Accumulibacter sp.: one gene and its partners. The protein of the gene in region 1 binds, or shares a complex with, the protein of each later gene. Links are inferred from orthologs where the notes say so. Each region holds a gene or a part of one and is shown in the gene's direction. Other genes may lie near its edges.

Region 1 (3,262 bases):
TTGCTGACCATGACCCATCCTCCCGCCCATGTCCGCCAGACCAACGCATCCCGCGGACGGTCCGTGTCGCTTGTCCCGACCGGCGCACTGCCGGCAGCGATCTCGGCGACGTTTCGTCCACTCCCGCCCGGCTCCGGAGCCCGCGGCAGGAACCCCCTCCTGCGCGACCCCATTTGCCAGAATCCCGGAATCATTGTAGCAGGCAGAAGGGTCGCCCGTGACGCAATCGCGCGACTGAACTCGAGTATCCTCGAACGGTCTGAGCGGGTTCTTCCGTTTGGCGCGGTGGCCCGGAGGCCCGGCCTTGCCAAGGCCGTCGCTGTTGCCGGGAGCAGGCGGAGAGCGGCGCGTGCGCAAGGAACCCGTCGCCCACTCGCCAGCCGCTCGCCGCAGCCTCAGGGTTGCCCGAAACGAATCGTGTCATGCAAGTGATCTCCTTTTCCTGGCGCATGCTGCGCCGCGACGCGCGCGGTGGTGAGTTGCGTCTGTTGGCAACGGCGCTGGCGGTAGCCGTCGCCGCGCTGACCGCGGTCGGCTTCTTCGCCGACCGGGTCCGACAGGCGCTCGATCGCGAGTCGCATCAGCTGCTCGGAGCCGATCTCCTGTTGACTGCCGATCAGCCGTGGCCGGCGAACATCGTCGCGCGCGCCCGCGCGCTCGGCCTGCAGGAGGTTGCGACCGTGACCTTCCCGAGCATGGTGACGCATGGCGAGGGCGACGCCCTGCGCGCGCAACTCAGCGAGATCAAGGCCGTCGCTGCCGGCTATCCACTGCGCGGTTCGCTGCGCGTCGCGCCGGCGCTGAATGCAGTCGATGCGCCGGCAGTGGGAATCCCGCCGCCCGGCACGACCTGGATCGACGAACGGCTGGCGTCGGCGCTCGGCGCCGAGGTCGGTGACCGGATCGCTGTCGGACAGACGACGCTGCGGGTGGGCGCAGTGCTGACGCTCGAGCCCGACCGCGGCATCAACTTCTTCAGCGTCGCACCACGCCTGCTGATGAATCTCGACGATCTGCCGGCGACGGCGCTGCTGCAGGTCGGCAGTCGGGTGGCGTACCGCCTGCTGCTGGCTGGTGATCTGCCGCTGGTCAAGCGCTTCCAGCGCGAGATCGAAGGACAGCTGGCACGCGGGCAGCGGGTCGAGGATCCGCAGAACGGGCGTCCCGAAATTCGCAGCGCGCTCGATCGGGCGCAAAAGTTCCTTGGCCTGGCGGCACTGCTGACCGTGGTATTGGCGGCGGTGGCGGTGGCGCTGGCCGCTCGCCGTTACGTGCAGCGCCACCTCGATCCCTGCGCCGTGATGCGCTGCCTCGGCGCGACGCAGGCGCTGTTGTTGCGCCTGCATCTCGGCCAGTTCGCCGTCCTTGGCCTGCTCGCTGCCCTCGGCGGATGTGTCCTCGGCTACGTCGCGCATTTCGCCCTGCATGCGTGGCTGGCACAACTGCTGGCGACACCGCTGCCGTCGCCGGGGCCAATGCCGGCGCTGCAGGGTATCGCCGTCGGTCTGCTGCTGCTCTTCGGCTTCGCCGTACCGCCCTTGCTGCAGCTCAACCGGGTGCCGACCTTGCGCGTCCTGCGCCGTGAACTCGGCAGTCCGCAGGGCGGTACCGTCGTCGGCTACCTGCTGGGTTTCCTGGCTCTGGCCGGACTGATGTTCTGGGTTGCCGGCGAGGTCGAACTGGGTGCCTGGGTGCTCGCCGGCTTCAGCATGGCGATGCTGCTGTTTGCCATCGCGGCACGCATTGCCATCCGGCTGGCAGCAGCGCTGCGCGGCGGTGGCCGTGCGTTCGGCGGGGCAGGGATCGGCTGGCGTTACGGGCTGGCGAGCCTCGAGCGACGGGCGCACGCCAGCGTCGTGCAGATCGTCGCCCTGGCGCTCGGCTTCATGGCCTTGCTCTTGCTGACGGCGGTGCGTGGTGACCTGCTCGATGCCTGGCGGCAGGCGGTGCCGGCGGATGCGCCCAACCGCTTCGTCGTCAACATCCAGCCCGAACAGGTCGAGGCGGTGCGCTCGGCGCTCTTGGCGCAAGGGGTGTCGGCCGAGCTGGCGCCGATGGTGCGCGGCCGGCTGCTGCGCATCAACGGCGCCGAGGTCCGTGCTGCCAACTACACGGACGATCGCGCGCAGCGACTGGTCGAGCGTGAATTCAACCTGTCGATGCGGCCGGACCTGCCCGCCGGCAACAGCCTCGCCGGCGGTCGCTGGTTCCTGCCGGGAGAACTCGCCGGTCGGGCGCAGGAGGCGCCGGCATCGGTCGAGGAGGGGTTGGCGCGGACCCTCGGGTTGGTCGTCGGCGATCGCATCGACTTCGGCGTCGCCGGGGAGATGATCGGCCTGAAGATCGTTGGTTTGCGCAAGGTCAACTGGGACACCATGCGCGTCAACTTCTTCGTCCTGACGCCGCCAGTGGTTCTCGAAGGCCATCCGGCAAGCTGGATCACGAGTTTTCACCTGCCAGCGGAGAGAGCGGACGTGGTCAATCGGCTGGTACGAGATTTCCCGAACCTGACCGTCATCGATGTCGCCGCGATCCTGCGCCAACTGCAGTCGATCATGGAACAGGTGGCGAAGGCGGTGCAGTTCGTCTTCCTGTTCACGCTCGCGGCAGGCGGCATCGTCCTCTATGCCGCGCTCGCTTCAGCAACCGAGGAGCGGCGCTACGAGCTGGCGGTCATGCGCGCGCTGGGTGCCCGGCGCGAACAGTTGCGGCGCGCGCTGCTGGCCGAGTTCGCCGCCATCGGCGCCTTTGCCGGGTTGATCGCCGCCCTCGCAGCGATCGCCGTCGGCCAGTTCCTGGCGCAGCAGGTGTTCCGTTTCGAGGTGGCGGTCGACCTTTGGCTGCTGCCGCTGGCGATCGGTTGTGGTGCCCTGCTGGTGACTGCTGTCGGCTGGTTCGCTGCCGCCCGCCTGCTGCAGAGTGCTCCGCTCGATGCGCTGCGCGCCGGCAGCAGCTAGCTGCCGTGTGCGGCGCGCGGCCGGCCGCCGGGCTGCCGCTGGCGAACGGGCTTCCGGTATCATGTGGCTTGTGACGGGTCGCGCTGGCGGACGGTTGCTGCCGCGTGCCGTCGCTTCTGTCAAACCATTTTCGGGGAGGGTATTTGCGTCATGACCGAGAAGACACTGCTGGTACTGCGGCACGGAAAGTCCGACTGGAGTACCGGCCACGAGGACTTTCACCGGCCGCTGGTCGATCGCGGCCGATTGGGCAGCCAGAAGATGGGTGCTTGGCTCAAGCATCACAAGCTGGTTCCGGATCTCGT
Region 2 (3,102 bases), 1.4 Mb from region 1 along the record:
CCACAGAGCACCCGCAGCGAAAGGCCCCGGGGGATCTCGGCGAGACCGGCGATGACCAGCCGGCGATAGGTCTTGTAGCCGCCTGCGAGCTGTTGCGCATCCCAGCCGATGCGCCGCAGGATGTGCGTCAGCGAGCCGCTGCGCTGACCGCCCCGCCAGCAGACGACAAGAGGTTGCCAGTTCCTGTCGCGTTGGCAGAAGTGGCTGCGCAGGTGGCCGGCGATGTTCTCGGCGACGTAGGCCGCTCCGATCCGGCGGGCGGCGAAGGGTGACACCTGTTTGTAGAGCGTGCCGACCTCGCTGCGCTGCCGGTCGTCGAGCACCGGGCAGTTCACCGATCCTGGAATGTGGTCGTCGGCAAACTCGGCCGGCGAGCGGACATCGATGATCTCGTCGAAGGCCGACAGATCGGCAAGCTGTCCGATCGTCGCGATATCGTGTTTCATGCCGCCAGCGTCTCCGGCTTTCGGGCCCTCATTTTAGCAGCGGTGCCAGTCCCCGCCAGATGTTGTCGAGCAATAGCGGCTGCGCCTCGGCGGTCGGGTGCAGGTTGTCGGCCTGGAACAGCTGTGCCTGTGTCGCGACACCGTCGAGCAGGAAGTCTACTTGTGCCGTCTTGCGGGCCTTGGCCACTTCGCCAAAGGTGGCGTGGAACTGCGCGGCATAGGATCCGTAGTTGGGCGGGATGCGCTGGCCGACGAGCAGTACGCGCGCATTCCTCTGCTGCGCTTTGGCGACGATCGCCGTCAGGTTGTCGCGCAGTTGCGCCAGTGGCAGTCCGCGCAGGCCGTCGTTGGCGCCGAGCGCGAGGATGACCACCCGCGGCGAGTGCCTGTCGAGGGCGTCGTCGATCCGTGCGCGGCCGCCGCTGGTGGTTTCACCCGAGATGCTGAGGTTGACGACCTTATAATCGAGCTTCTTCTCCTGCAGCCGCCGGCTCAAGAGGGCTGGCCAGGCGGCATCCTGGCGAATGCCGTAGCCCGCCGACAGCGAGTCACCGAAGACGAGGATGTTCATGGCCGCACCGGCGGTGCCGCTGGCGAGCAACATCAGGCCGGCAAGCAGGAGGCGGCGACAGTTGGGGAAAGCGGGCATGGTTCGGGAAACATCGGTGGTCGTTGAGGTCAGGGAACTCGCCAAACGCGTAGATAACGGTGGCGAGCCGTTGACCATTCTGCACGATATTTCGTTCGTCGTCGCCGCCGCGGAGACGGTGGCGATCGTCGGTGCGTCGGGTTCGGGCAAGTCGACGCTGCTCGGCCTGCTGGCCGGGCTGGACCGGCCGAGCAGCGGTTCGGTACGGCTGGCGGGCGAGGAACTCGGCGGGCTCGACGAGGACGCGCGGGCGGTGCTGCGCGGGCGTCTGCTGGGCTTCGTCTTTCAGAGCTTCCAGTTGCTGCCGTCGCTGACGGCATTGGAGAACGTGATGCTGCCGCTCGAACTCGCGGGCACCGCCAATGCCCGCGCCCAGGCTGCGTTCTGGCTGCAGCGCGTTGGCCTGGGCGAGCGCCTGCGGCACTATCCGAAGCACCTGTCGGGCGGCGAGCAGCAGCGCGTCGCCCTGGCGCGCGCCTTTGCCCCCGGGCCGCGGCTGGTGCTGGCCGACGAGCCGACGGGCAACCTGGATGCTGCGACCGGCCACCAGGTGATCGAGCTGATGTTCGCGCTCAATGCCGAGCGCGGGACGACGCTGATCCTCGTCACCCACGACGAGGAGATTGCGGCCCGCTGCTCGCGGCGCTTGCGCATGCATGCCGGCCAGCTGGAAGAGATGCCCTGATCTCGCGGGCGGCGGCAACGCCGCTGCGGACCGCTGCCTCGAGCGTCGCCGGATAGTCGGCGCAGGCATGATCACCCGCCAGCCACCAGCCGGCGAGTGCCGTCCGTGCGCCCGGGCGCGCAAGACCGGGGCGGCAGGAAAAGGTTGCCCGCTGCTCGCGAATGACCTGCTGCCAGAGAACGGGTGGCAGGCTGCGTCGCAGGGTGGCCGCGAGTTGCCCGACGAGCCGCGCCGCCAGCGCCGCGTTGTCGAGCTCCTGCCATGGCCCGTGGGCGCTGAGGACGAAGGCCAGGACGCCGGCGGTGCCGCAGAGCGCGCCGCGGTCGAAGACCCACTGGCCGACGTCAGTCGACGAACGGGGGGCGAGGCCGAGCATCGGCAGCGGCAGTGAGACATGCGGCGGAAAGCCGAGGTAGGCCGTGGCGATCGGTTCGAAGCGGTAGGCGGCGAGGGTCTGTGCCAGCTCTGCCGTGGCCCGGTGGCCGGCGAGCAGAGCGGGCGCATGCTGCGCCGCGACGGCGAGGACGGCGCAGTCGAAAGCCTCGCCGAGAACTGCCGGTCCCGCTTCGATGCGGCGAATCCGGCAGCCGTTGCGAATCTCGCCACCGTGCCGGCGGATGAAGCTGGCTGCGGCGGCCGGCAGCAGTTGGTCGAGATCGGCGGCTGGCAGCAGCAGGTCGGTTGCCGTGCGGCCGCTGCCGAGGCTGTCCCGCAGGGTGTTGGCGAAGATGCGGGCGGAAGCGGCCGCCGGCGGCGTATTCAGCGCGGCGAGGCAGAGTGCTTCCCAGAGATGGCTGCGCAGTGCGCCGCGCTGGCCGTGGCGGTCGAGCAGTTCGGCGACGCTGTCGCCTTCCGGCACGCGATAGCCGTTGCGCTGCAGGGCGCGAAGAAAACGGGCCGCCGCGAGCTTTTCGCTGAGCGTCGGGCCGGCAGCAGCGAGCAGTCCGGCGGCGAGATGCAACGGCGGCGGCAGCCGGGGCAGACGGAGCCGGAAGGGCCGCGGCAGGCTGCCGGGAAAGCGCAGCTCGAGCGGCAGTCGCAGCAGCAGTCGCTCGGGATCGGCGCCGACCGTCCGCATCAGGCGCAGGGTTTCGTGGTAGGCGCCGACCAGGATGTGCTGCCCATTGTCGAGTCGATGCCCGTGCAGCTCGACGCTGCGTGCGCGGCCGCCGAGTTGCCTGGAGGCCTCGAAGAGGGTGACCCGGAACCCCGCCTGCGCCAGTTCGACCGCCGCCGCCAGTCCTGCCCAGCCGCCACCGACGACGGCGGCCCTCATCCCCGCGCCCAGGTGCGCCAGGCGATCCACAGCTTGCGCAGCGGCG
Region 3 (3,165 bases), 1.4 Mb from region 1 along the record:
ATGCGCCCGCTCTGCTCGCCGGCCACCGGGCCACGGCAGAGCTGGCACAGACCCTCGCCGCCTACCGCTTCGAACCGATCGCCACGGCCTACCTCGGCTTTCCGCCGCATGTCTCACTGCCGCTGCCGATGCTCGGCCTCGCCCCCCGTTCGTCGACTGACGTCGGCCAGTGGGTCTTCGACCGCGGCGCGCTCTGCGGCACCGCCGGCGTCCTGGCCTTCGTCCTCAGCGCCCACGGGCCATGGCAGGAGCTCGACAACGCGGCGCTGGCGGCGCGGCTCGTCGGGCAACTCGCGGCCACCCTGCGACGCAGCCTGCCACCCGTTCTCTGGCAGCAGGTCATTCGCGAGCAGCGGGCAACCTTTTCCTGCCGCCCCGGTCTTGCGCGCCCGGGCGCACGGACGGCACTCGCCGGCTGGTGGCTGGCGGGTGATCATGCCTGCGCCGACTATCCGGCGACGCTCGAGGCAGCGGTCCGCAGCGGCGTTGCCGCCGCCCGCGAGATCAGGGCATCTCTTCCAGCTGGCCGGCATGCATGCGCAAGCGCCGCGAGCAGCGGGCCGCAATCTCCTCGTCGTGGGTGACGAGGATCAGCGTCGTCCCGCGCTCGGCATTGAGCGCGAACATCAGCTCGATCACCTGGTGGCCGGTCGCAGCATCCAGGTTGCCCGTCGGCTCGTCGGCCAGCACCAGCCGCGGCCCGGGGGCAAAGGCGCGCGCCAGGGCGACGCGCTGCTGCTCGCCGCCCGACAGGTGCTTCGGATAGTGCCGCAGGCGCTCGCCCAGGCCAACGCGCTGCAGCCAGAACGCAGCCTGGGCGCGGGCATTGGCGGTGCCCGCGAGTTCGAGCGGCAGCATCACGTTCTCCAATGCCGTCAGCGACGGCAGCAACTGGAAGCTCTGAAAGACGAAGCCCAGCAGACGCCCGCGCAGCACCGCCCGCGCGTCCTCGTCGAGCCCGCCGAGTTCCTCGCCCGCCAGCCGTACCGAACCGCTGCTCGGCCGGTCCAGCCCGGCCAGCAGGCCGAGCAGCGTCGACTTGCCCGAACCCGACGCACCGACGATCGCCACCGTCTCCGCGGCGGCGACGACGAACGAAATATCGTGCAGAATGGTCAACGGCTCGCCACCGTTATCTACGCGTTTGGCGAGTTCCCTGACCTCAACGACCACCGATGTTTCCCGAACCATGCCCGCTTTCCCCAACTGTCGCCGCCTCCTGCTTGCCGGCCTGATGTTGCTCGCCAGCGGCACCGCCGGTGCGGCCATGAACATCCTCGTCTTCGGTGACTCGCTGTCGGCGGGCTACGGCATTCGCCAGGATGCCGCCTGGCCAGCCCTCTTGAGCCGGCGGCTGCAGGAGAAGAAGCTCGATTATAAGGTCGTCAACCTCAGCATCTCGGGTGAAACCACCAGCGGCGGCCGCGCACGGATCGACGACGCCCTCGACAGGCACTCGCCGCGGGTGGTCATCCTCGCGCTCGGCGCCAACGACGGCCTGCGCGGACTGCCACTGGCGCAACTGCGCGACAACCTGACGGCGATCGTCGCCAAAGCGCAGCAGAGGAATGCGCGCGTACTGCTCGTCGGCCAGCGCATCCCGCCCAACTACGGATCCTATGCCGCGCAGTTCCACGCCACCTTTGGCGAAGTGGCCAAGGCCCGCAAGACGGCACAAGTAGACTTCCTGCTCGACGGTGTCGCGACACAGGCACAGCTGTTCCAGGCCGACAACCTGCACCCGACCGCCGAGGCGCAGCCGCTATTGCTCGACAACATCTGGCGGGGACTGGCACCGCTGCTAAAATGAGGGCCCGAAAGCCGGAGACGCTGGCGGCATGAAACACGATATCGCGACGATCGGACAGCTTGCCGATCTGTCGGCCTTCGACGAGATCATCGATGTCCGCTCGCCGGCCGAGTTTGCCGACGACCACATTCCAGGATCGGTGAACTGCCCGGTGCTCGACGACCGGCAGCGCAGCGAGGTCGGCACGCTCTACAAACAGGTGTCACCCTTCGCCGCCCGCCGGATCGGAGCGGCCTACGTCGCCGAGAACATCGCCGGCCACCTGCGCAGCCACTTCTGCCAACGCGACAGGAACTGGCAACCTCTTGTCGTCTGCTGGCGGGGCGGTCAGCGCAGCGGCTCGCTGACGCACATCCTGCGGCGCATCGGCTGGGATGCGCAACAGCTCGCAGGCGGCTACAAGACCTATCGCCGGCTGGTCATCGCCGGTCTCGCCGAGATCCCCCGGGGCCTTTCGCTGCGGGTGCTCTGTGGCGCCACTGGCAGCGCCAAGAGCCGTATCCTGCAGGCGATCGGGGCGCGTGGCGAGCAGATCCTGGACCTCGAGGAGTTGGCCTGCCACAAGGGCTCGGTGCTGGGCGTCCTGCCCAACTGCCGGCAACCTTCGCAGAAAATGTTCGAATCGCGCCTGTTGACCGCGCTGACGGCGCTCGACCCCAGCCGGCGGGTGTTCGTCGAGGCCGAGAGTCGCAAGATCGGTTCGTTGCAGGTGCCTGAAACGCTGATCGCGACCATGCGCGCCGGTGAATGCATCACCATAGAGGCATCGATCGATTCCCGCGTCGACTTCCTCCTGCGCGATTACGAGTATTTCCTGGGCGACCCGGACTGGCTGCTCGCCCGCCTGCACGCCCTGCGCGATCTGCAGGGCAGCGAGGCAATCCAGCGCTGGTCGGGGTACGCGCGCAACGCTTCCTGGCGCGAACTGGTGCGGGAGTTGCTGCAACTGCACTATGACCCGCTCTATTGCCGCTCACAGAAACAGAACTACGCCGGCTTCACGGCGCCGGTGACCCTGTCCACCGCCGATCTGAGCGCCGGCGGCATCGACGCTCTGGCCAGCCGCATCTGCGGCGCTGCCTGATCGCCCGGTCGCCCGCTCAGAGCCAGGTGATCAGGTCGTGGCGCGCCACAGCGAAACGGAAAATGTGAGCCGCGACCGCCTTTCGATTATCATCCGTGCCATCGCGTCGGAGAAGCGGAATGACAGAAGACAGGCAGCACGATCGGGTCGTCGTCAGCGAAAACGGACGCGGACCTTACCAGCAGACGATCGAGATCGGCAAGCACCGGCTGCTCGCCGACGAGCCCCCCGCCCTGGGTGGCGAGGACAGCGGTCCGGCGCCCTTCGACCT

Evidence for each region.
Region 2: the proteins of V5B60_RS15130 (region 1) and V5B60_RS08805 are in contact, whole or in part, in a cryo-EM structure (PDB 9GE8), measured with the Escherichia coli proteins. The link is inferred for Accumulibacter sp. from one-to-one orthologs.
Region 3: the proteins of V5B60_RS15130 (region 1) and V5B60_RS08800 are in contact, whole or in part, in a cryo-EM structure (PDB 9GE8), measured with the Escherichia coli proteins. The link is inferred for Accumulibacter sp. from one-to-one orthologs.

Annotation. Positions count from the first base shown.
Region 1 is NZ_JAZKUG010000001.1:3,427,436-3,430,697, forward strand. Bases 94-3,189 are described here. They hold V5B60_RS15130 (ABC transporter permease), read left to right. Parts: upstream 94-422; coding sequence 423-2,957; downstream 2,958-3,189. Other genes in these bases: V5B60_RS15135 (histidine phosphatase family protein), read left to right, coding at 3,108-3,189. In the rest of the region: V5B60_RS15125 (PEP-CTERM sorting domain-containing protein), read right to left, coding at 1-11; more of V5B60_RS15135, read left to right, coding at 3,190-3,262.
Region 2 is NZ_JAZKUG010000001.1:2,036,795-2,039,896, forward strand. What follows is about bases 1-2,936. They hold V5B60_RS08805 (ABC transporter ATP-binding protein), read left to right. Parts: upstream 1-1,093; coding sequence 1,094-1,780; downstream 1,781-2,936. Other genes in these bases: mnmH (tRNA 2-selenouridine(34) synthase MnmH), read right to left, coding at 1-446; V5B60_RS08800 (arylesterase), read right to left, coding at 475-1,095; hpnE (hydroxysqualene dehydroxylase HpnE), read right to left, coding at 1,701-2,936. Also shown: more of hpnE, read right to left, coding at 2,937-3,056; presqualene diphosphate synthase HpnD, read right to left, coding at 3,053-3,102.
Region 3 is NZ_JAZKUG010000001.1:2,035,914-2,039,078, reverse strand. The notes cover bases 1-2,999. They hold V5B60_RS08800 (arylesterase), read left to right. Parts: upstream 1-1,189; coding sequence 1,190-1,810; downstream 1,811-2,999. Other genes in these bases: mnmH (tRNA 2-selenouridine(34) synthase MnmH), read left to right, coding at 1,839-2,894; V5B60_RS08805 (ABC transporter ATP-binding protein), read right to left, coding at 505-1,191; hpnE (hydroxysqualene dehydroxylase HpnE), read left to right, coding at 1-584. In the rest of the region: V5B60_RS08790 (OsmC family protein), read left to right, coding at 3,014-3,165. UniProt on the Escherichia coli protein: TesA is a multifunctional esterase that can act as a thioesterase, lysophospholipase and protease.